One region of the Paenibacillus sp. strain BS8-2 genome, then DNA from elsewhere that is predicted to be linked to it. Evidence: riboswitches for the same ligand, from Rfam matches in the RefSeq annotation. Region 1 holds a riboswitch; the other holds the start of a gene.
The links. Region 1 has a riboswitch for FMN ahead of ribD (bifunctional diaminohydroxyphosphoribosylaminopyrimidine deaminase/5-amino-6-(5-phosphoribosylamino)uracil reductase RibD). Riboswitches for the same ligand answer to the same signal wherever they lie in the genome.
Positions count from the first base shown of each region.

Region 2: linked by a shared signal. The riboswitch ahead of ACX1C1_RS11085 (DMT family transporter) and the one ahead of ribD (bifunctional diaminohydroxyphosphoribosylaminopyrimidine deaminase/5-amino-6-(5-phosphoribosylamino)uracil reductase RibD) in region 1 are both predicted to bind FMN.

Region 1 is NZ_CM137010.1:4,268,499-4,272,711, forward strand. It holds gene ACX1C1_RS18250 (spore germination protein) at 1-220, shown strand, start outside; gene lysA (diaminopimelate decarboxylase) at 355-1,686, shown strand; gene ACX1C1_RS18260 (peptidylprolyl isomerase) at 1,740-2,171, shown strand; FMN riboswitch at 2,346-2,530, shown strand; gene ribD (bifunctional diaminohydroxyphosphoribosylaminopyrimidine deaminase/5-amino-6-(5-phosphoribosylamino)uracil reductase RibD) at 2,752-3,861, shown strand; gene ACX1C1_RS18270 (riboflavin synthase) at 3,877-4,213, shown strand, end outside.
Region 2 is NZ_CM137010.1:2,549,669-2,553,881, forward strand. It holds gene ACX1C1_RS11075 (AAA family ATPase) at 1-1,023, opposite strand, end outside; gene ACX1C1_RS11080 (queuosine precursor transporter) at 1,344-2,036, opposite strand; FMN riboswitch at 2,271-2,420, shown strand; gene ACX1C1_RS11085 (DMT family transporter) at 2,596-3,513, shown strand; gene ACX1C1_RS11090 (right-handed parallel beta-helix repeat-containing protein) at 3,725-4,213, shown strand, end outside.

The sequences.
Region 1 (4,213 bases):
CGCCGCATTCAGCGTTCCAGGGCTTGTGATTAGCACGACGGTTATCATGCTGATGCTGACGATGGAGCGCTCCATGAATCGTCCATATCTGTGGCCGCTTATACCGTTTGATGCAAGAGCGATTTACAATATCATTGTTCGTCAACCGCTGCTTTATAATCGCAAACGTCCCAACAATCTTCGACCACAGCAAGTGGACAAGATGCCGCAGACCGAATAGCAGGTGCGAAAATACAAATGAAATGCGAATTTATCCATTTCAGATGCGGCGTAATTGCGTTATACTGATGCCATAAGATGCAAATCATATCCGTATTCCCGCAAGGGGGCGGAAGAAAGCCGAGGGGAAAATATATGTATCTGCATGGTACTAGTACAATTAACGCGCAAGGTCATCTAGAAATTGGAGGGCGTGACGTCGCCGATCTGGCGAAGGAATACGGAACGCCGTTATATATTGTGGACGAAACGTTGGTTCGTCAGCGCGCAAGAGAATACGTAGAAGCGTTCAAAGCATCTGGCCTCAAGTTCCAAGTTGCTTACGCAAGCAAGGCGTTCAGTGTGATGGCAATGTGCGCGATCGCAGAACAAGAAGGTCTGTCGCTTGACGTTGTTTCTGACGGCGAGCTGTACACAGCGCTTCAAGCTGGTTTCCCGGTCGAGCGTATCCACTTCCATGGCAATAACAAGACGCCGGAAGAGATCGAGATGGCGCTGGAAGCGGGCATCGGATGTTTTGTTGTGGACAACTTCCACGAGCTCGAGCTGCTTAATGCAATTGCCGGCGAGCAAAGCAAGAAAGTAAATATATTGCTTCGTATTACGCCTGGCGTAGAAGCACATACACATGATTATATCTCGACGGGTCAACAGGATTCGAAGTTTGGTTTCGATCTTGGTAATGGCGCTGCGAAACAAGCGATTGAGCAAGCAATCAGCTTGCCGAACCTTGAAGTGCTAGGCGTTCATTCGCATATCGGCTCCCAAATCTTCGAGGTAGAAGGTTTCCGTATGGCTGTGGACAAGGTTGCTCAATTCGCGGTTGCAATCCGCGCGGAGCTTGGCCTTACGTTCAAGGTGATCAATCTTGGCGGCGGCTTCGGCATTCGCTACGTAGAAGGCGACACACCGTTGCCAATCAGCGAGTATGTAGAAGCAATTACAGGTGCGATCAAATCGAACTTCTCGGCAGCGGACTTCCCGCTTCCTGAAATTTGGGTAGAGCCGGGCCGGAGTATGGTCGGCGATGCAGGCACTACGCTTTATACGGTTGGGACAAGCAAAAATATTCCAGGCGTTCGCAAATATATCGCAGTTGACGGCGGTATGACGGATAATCCGCGTCCGGCACTTTATCAATCTCGCTATGAGGCGATTTTGGCGAACCGCGCCAATGACGCTGTCGAAGAAACGGTATCGATCGCAGGCAAGTGCTGCGAGAGCGGCGATATGCTGATCTGGGATCTTGAACTTCCGAAAGCTGAGAGCGGCGATCTTCTGGCTGTGTTCTGTACAGGCGCTTATAACTACGCGATGGCGAGCAACTACAATCGGATTCGTCGTCCAGCAGTTGTATTCGTGAAAGATGGTCATGCGGATCTCGTTGTAAAACGTGAATCTCTGGATAATATTGTATGCAACGACCTTATTCCGGCAAGACTTCAGAAATCCCCCCTTGCGAAATAAGGGCGGAATTGGTAATGTAGTCTCATTCGGATATAAGAAAGGTAGATGAAATCATGGCAAAACAAGCGAAAATTAAATTGGCAAGCGGCGGAGAGGTTGTCCTTGACCTGTTCGACCAGGATGCTCCCAATACGGTAGCGAACTTTGAGAAATTGACGAACGAAGGTTTCTACAATGGTCTTACATTCCACCGCGTTATTCCTGGATTCGTAGCGCAAGGCGGCTGCCCTGTTGGCAACGGCACAGGCGGTCCTGGTTACCAAATTAATTGCGAAATCAATCCTAACAAACATGAGCGCGGAACTCTTGCAATGGCTCACGCTGGCCGCAACACAGGTGGCAGCCAGTTCTATATCTGCTATCAGCCGCAGCCGCATCTGGATGGCGGACATACCGTATTCGGCAAAGTGACGAAGGGTATGGAGTTTGTTGACGCGCTTAAAGGCGGAGACAAAATGGAATCGGTCGAAATTACGAACGTATAGGACTAGCCTTCCTAGACGCAGGATACCGCCAAACGTTAATGGTTTGGCGGTATTTTTTGAATGTTATGATTTATGGGGTTGGACACTTTGATGGACTTGGATTCATGACAAACATCTTGCTTTTTCAAGGATCGAGTGGTACGATTTCAACATTATATTGATAACATTAACAATGCTTTCCTTCGGGGCAGGGTGAAATTCCCAACCGGCGGTGATCGAAATTCGATAACGAGCAGTCAACTTGCAACGTATCGATTTTCGTTAGTCCGTGACCCGGATCGTGTCTCACAAGAGATCGATGCGGTGGACCTGGTGTAATTCCGGGACCGACAGTATAGTCTGGATGGGAGAAGGAAAAGCTTCGGCAGTTGTTGTTTGTTTATGTAGGCTTCTTTGTGCAACCTTTCACAAGGGTGTTTATTAAGCAATGCAACGAAAGAGTACGGTGTTTCGTCCAGGCGCTGCTTGTTGGATTAGCGTGCCATGATTCGAAAGCCCGTAGTCTTGTTTCGTCGTCGTTTTTCTATTGCGTTTCCCATCCCCCTGTCGGCGAGTGTTGCCGTTTGGGGGATTTTTTGTGATGATATCAGACGTGCTTAACGATGAGTATTACATGACGCTTGCGTTAGATATAGCGGCCAAAGCGGCGGGTCAAACGGAGATCAATCCCGTTGTTGGCTGTGTCGTCGTGAAAGGAGGCCGCATTGTCGGGATCGGAGCGCATCTGAGACGAGGCGAAGGACATGCCGAAGTACATGCGCTTCAGATGGCGGGTGCAGACGCGGAAGGCGCCACCGTGTATGTGACGCTCGAACCATGTAGTCATTACGGAAAGACGCCCCCGTGCTGCGAACGCATCATTGAAGCTAAGGCAGCAAGAGTTGTAGTTGCTGCATCAGACCCCAATCCGAAGGTTGCGGGCAGTGGCATCGCCAGATTAAGACAACAAGGCATTCAGGTGGATATAGGTTTGTTGGAAGATAGATCCGTGCTAATGAACGAGAAGTTTAATACATTCATAACGACAGGAATGCCATTCGTTACACTCAAGACAGCCAGTACGCTGGATGGCAAAGTTGCCAGCCGCACCGGTCACAGTCAGTGGGTGACGGGATCCGTCGCGAGAGAACAGGTACATCTCCTGCGACATCAGCATCAAGGCATTATGGTCGGAATCGGCACGATCCTTGCGGATGATCCCTTGTTGACGACGAGGACGGCGACCAGTGGATTGCATCCTGCTCGTATCGTAGTGGATTCCAGATTAATCTTGCCTTTGGATGCAAGAGTGGTTGTCGACAAATCGGCACCAACGATTGTATTAACGACAGAAGCAGCCAATGAAGACAAGCGACGGATGCTTCAGACGGAAGGCGTTGAGATTCTGATTTGTGGCGCGGGGACGGCTGTGGATCTGAAATCAGGTTTGCGTCAGCTCGCGGAGCGCGAGATTGGCTCCATCCTGCTCGAAGGCGGTGGCAAGCTTAATGGCTCTATGCTGCAGGCGGAATTAATTCATAAAGTGATTATGTATATGGCTCCCAAACTGATTGGCGGCGATGAATCACCGCAGAGTTTCCGTTTCGCCGGCCGAGAGCTTATGAGCGACGCGATAGCCTTAGAGAAGCTTCAAGTCGAGATGGCAGGAACAGATATTCGAATCACGGGATATCCCGTCTACAACAAATAAGAGAGGGGGAATATCATGTTTACGGGATTGGTTGAAGAAGTGGGGCGGATGCGGAATGTTTATCGACAAGGAGAAGCTATGAAGCTGACAATTGGCGCGACAATGGTGACACAAGGTGTAGCCTTAGGCGACAGTATCGCAGTTAATGGAGTCTGTTTGACAGTCACTTCTTTTGACGGAGCATCCTTTACCGCTGATGTTATGCCGGAAACATACAGGAGGTCATCCCTCTATACACTAAGGCCTGGCGATCCGATTAACCTGGAGCGAGCTATGATGGTTGGATCCAGATTTGGCGGGCATATTGTTCAAGGCCATGTCGACGGTACAGGCAAAGTGGTTTCCAGACATG
Region 2 (4,213 bases), 1.7 Mb from region 1:
CGAATAGAGCAGCGCCTCCGGTTGAAGTTCAGAATCTGTCACAGTATCAAAGGAGCTCGCTTCGCCCTCCCATAATAATTTCGCCTCTGGCAGAAGCTCAGCGAGCAGGACAGACCGATGGCCCAATTCACGCTGAATGTTGGCTTTTATCGTCTGAATCTCATGGGGGAGAGAGCTCCATAGTTGATTGAACCATACGGTTAATGCTTGTAGGATTGGCTTATAAGGGTCACTCTGTTGCGCGGTCTCGCACTGCGCATGGATATATGTCCCGCCGAGCTCAGCAACCTTACGCTGAAATTCGGCTGCGAGCGAAGTTTTGCCTGTCCCTTGAGCGCCCTTTATGGTTACCGAGACGAACTCGCCAAGGGCGGTTCTGTGATATGCATGCTGAAGCTGCTCGAGTGCTGCTGCTCGTCCAAATAGATGGGATGGATACCTGAACTGGCTGATCCGATCATATATTCCTAACTTATTCGATAGGAAAGGTTCTTCGGTATTGAGCGTAGAAGCAAACTGCTTTAGATCCATAAGCAAACCATAGGCAGACTGGTATCGATTATCTGGATTTTTTTTCAATAATATCATGATAATGGCTTCTAATGCAGATTCCCGAAATTGAGGCGATGATTCACGGAGCAAAGCCGGTTTGTGCACGAGGTGGGCATAATTCCAGTCTTCGTGCTGCAACGGTTTGTAGGGCAAACGGCATGTGAGCATTTCATAGAAAATGATGCCGAGAGCATACAGATCACTTCGTTGATCTGGCTTACGCGCAATGAGATTGGATTGCTCAGGTGACCGATAGGCCATGTTCTGCGACACGTTTTCGGTGAGCTTTATTCGGAATGGTGATGTTACCACAGAGATTGTGGAGGGGTTTAAATGACCGATGGTCTCGTTCTGCTGATGAATCTTATGGACGATTTCAGTCAAGTTAATGGATAACTTCAAAAACTCATCTATTTGCAGCGGGCCGTTCGACAATAATATACGTAATTGTTGTTCATTATGAGTCGTCATGTTTGTTTATCTCCAGCCAGCCTGATTTATATAGCACATAATGGAATTAAAAGATATATTCTATTATATCTATGATCACTATGAACTGACAATGGAGTACTTGCCGCTAGAGTTGCATAAACCTTTCGGAGTTTTCAATCGAGTTTGAGCTGTATGACGAGGAAAAAATCGAGGAGGCGATGGAATCAACGTGGTCATCTGTTTGCTGGCTCTGCTGGTGTCGGGTGCTGTGTTGTGGATGATCTAAAGTTTCATTTGAGGATCAGTCGGATATTCCAGCCAGAGCAAAGGAGCCTTGCGGCTCCTGTCTCACGTGAGGATTAATCCTCGCGCACCTTCATATTTCTTGCCCAGTAGAGAATTGGCGTCGCCAGGAACGAAATAAGCAGCTTCAGCAAGTAAGTGGTCAAGAAGATCTGAATCCAAATATCGAAGGAGTGGATCTTGTAGAACGCGATCGTACAGAAGACGAGGGAGTCCACGAATTGGCTGACGAGCGAGCTGCCGTTGATTCGAATCCAAAATTGGTTGCGTACCGGGAACTTTTCCTTAAGGTAGCTAAATACTCGAACGTCTAGAAATTGGCTGACGAAGTAGGCGCACATGCTGCCGGCCGCCACCTGCGGCAGAAAGCCAAATATGGCCGTCAGCGGCTCATGGGCAAAGTCCTCAGCCTGCGGGACGAAGCCGAGCGTCATCTGCATCAGAATCGTCGAAGCGATGAGTGTGAAGAAGCCGAACCATACGGCTTGTCTGGCTGATTGCTGTCCGTATCGTTCGTTAAGCAGATCCGTTGACAGATAGATGGAAGTGTAGATCGTATTGCCCAGCGTCATGACAATGCCGAGCGTGCCGACGGACATCTCGATTGTTTTGGTAACCTGGATGTTTGCGATAACAGTAGCAAATCCGATCCAGGCGTAGAGTCCCTTCTTGCCGAACATGCGATAGCACAGCAAGAACAGAGCGAAGTGGACGAGCATAAAGAGCACGCCCCATAAGAGATTAAACATGTTGAAAGAAGCCCCCTTAGTTTTGGTAACGCGGGATGGTTACGAACCGCGACTGACGTTATAGCCAGTCACTATCCTAACAGCTTTTTGTAAGCTTGAAAAGCTAAATCTAACTGGAGCATATCCCCAACTGGATTGGATTCAGATGGCATGGGGTGCGAATTTGTTGTGATTTCCGCGCATTCGGTGGTTCCCTTCTGAGATTGTTTGTGATATTATTCACGTCAACAGAATATGAACCTTCGGGGCAGGGTGAAATTCCCTACCGGCGGTGAGGATACGTTCGTGTATCTAAGCCCGCGACTCCCGCTCTGCTTGAGCAGACGGGACTGATTTGGTGAGATTCCAAGGCCGACGGTATAGTCCGGATGGGAGAAGGTGAACAATGGATACTGTTAAATGAACGATATTTAACAGGTCTGTTTGATAATGCCCCCTCGATGACGCATCGGGGGGCATTGTCGCTTTTTCAGGAGGTTCAATTCAAAAACAATCCTTGGGAGGTTTTTTTGAATTGGAAGATGTATGGAATTTGAAACATCAGGAATTTAACAAAAAGATGGGTAAAATGGGCTCAATCAATGGAATCTGGTACGTGGCGCTCGGAGCGACGCTCTGGGGTCTCGATCCGCTGTTCCGAATCTTATTGCTGGAGAGCTTTACCTCGGCACAAATTGTCTTTATCGAACATCTGCTGCTTACCGCATACGCTATTCCTGTCTTCGTGAAATATCGGCATATGTTGATAGGCAAGCTTACGCTCGCCGTGATCGGAGCCTTGTTATTTATCTCTTGGGGCGGCTCGGCTATTGCGACCATCTTGTTCACAACGGCCTTTGCGCATGGCAATGCCAATGCGATTCTGTTATTACAGAAGCTGCAGCCATTGTTTGCTATTGTGATGGCTCGAATTGTACTGAGAGAAGCACTTCCTTCCAAATTTATTTATTATGCAGCAGTTGCGCTAGTAGGAACATATCTATTGACCTTTGGTCTTGCAGCGCCTCAGGGAATGAACTGGCATGATCTCGTTGCAGGAGGCAGCTTATATTCGATCCTAGCAGCAGTGTTATGGGGTGGTTCAACTGTAATGGGCAAATATCTGCTGCAACAAAATCTTAGCTTCCATCTGGTGACTTCGTTACGATTTCTGTTGGCGATTCCGCTCCTGACAGCTTTGCTGCTCTACAGCGGGGATGCTTGGCAGGGGGGCGGAGATACGGGCATATGGGCGCTTATTGCTTTTAATTTGTTATTCCAGGCCTTCTTGCCAGGCCTATGCAGCTTGTTGCTTTATTACAAGGGATTGTCTTCAACAAAAGCGTCATATGCAACGATAGCAGAATTATCTTTCCCGGCCGTCGGTGTGATGGTGAATTGGTTTGTTTTTGACCAACTGCTTACCGTGGGACAACTATTAGGGTTCCTCCTGATCTGGATGACGTTGTGGATGCTGGGTCGGAATCATAATTCGTAAGGTATGATGGAAAGAGCGGGCTGACCTAGCAGGGAGGTAACACTTCCGATAAATCGTTCATGACGTGCAGTTCCTGTTCACTCGGGACTGCATGTTTTTGCGTTAGATTTGAAAAAGGGCGTTAAGCTATAGTCATCAGGTCGTTACCCTGTGAAGTCCACAAGAATCTACTACTAGTAACAGTACATTCTAATGGGTTGGGGTGAACGTGATGGCTATTCTTGAGGTGTACCCAGGTCATCGGGCAGCGATTCAAGATGCGGTGGATGCGGCAAACGAAGGAGATCTGATTCTGGTACATCCGGGGATTTACGATGAACATGTGAGGATTAGCGGGATGAAGAATAACCTTCGTATCGTAGCGAAGCATAAACATGGCGCGGTTCTCGATGGAAGAAACATCATGAGAGAGGCGTTCGTGCTGGATGGTGTCGCTGGTGTAGAAATCGATGGATTGAGCATTCAGAATTATATGTCCGTTGGTATTCGCATCATAGGGGGGAAATCCCACCGTATTCTGGAGAATGAAATTCGTGCAATAAGAGGGAGAAAGAATCGCGGGCGACCTTCGGGGATCATGATCAGTCTATCGACAGGCAATTTGCTGCTGAGGAACAAGATCACTCGAATTGGCCGAAGGAGCAGGGGAGTCGGCATTCGGATCCAGCAGGGCTCATCCGCCAATTGGGTCATTCAGAAC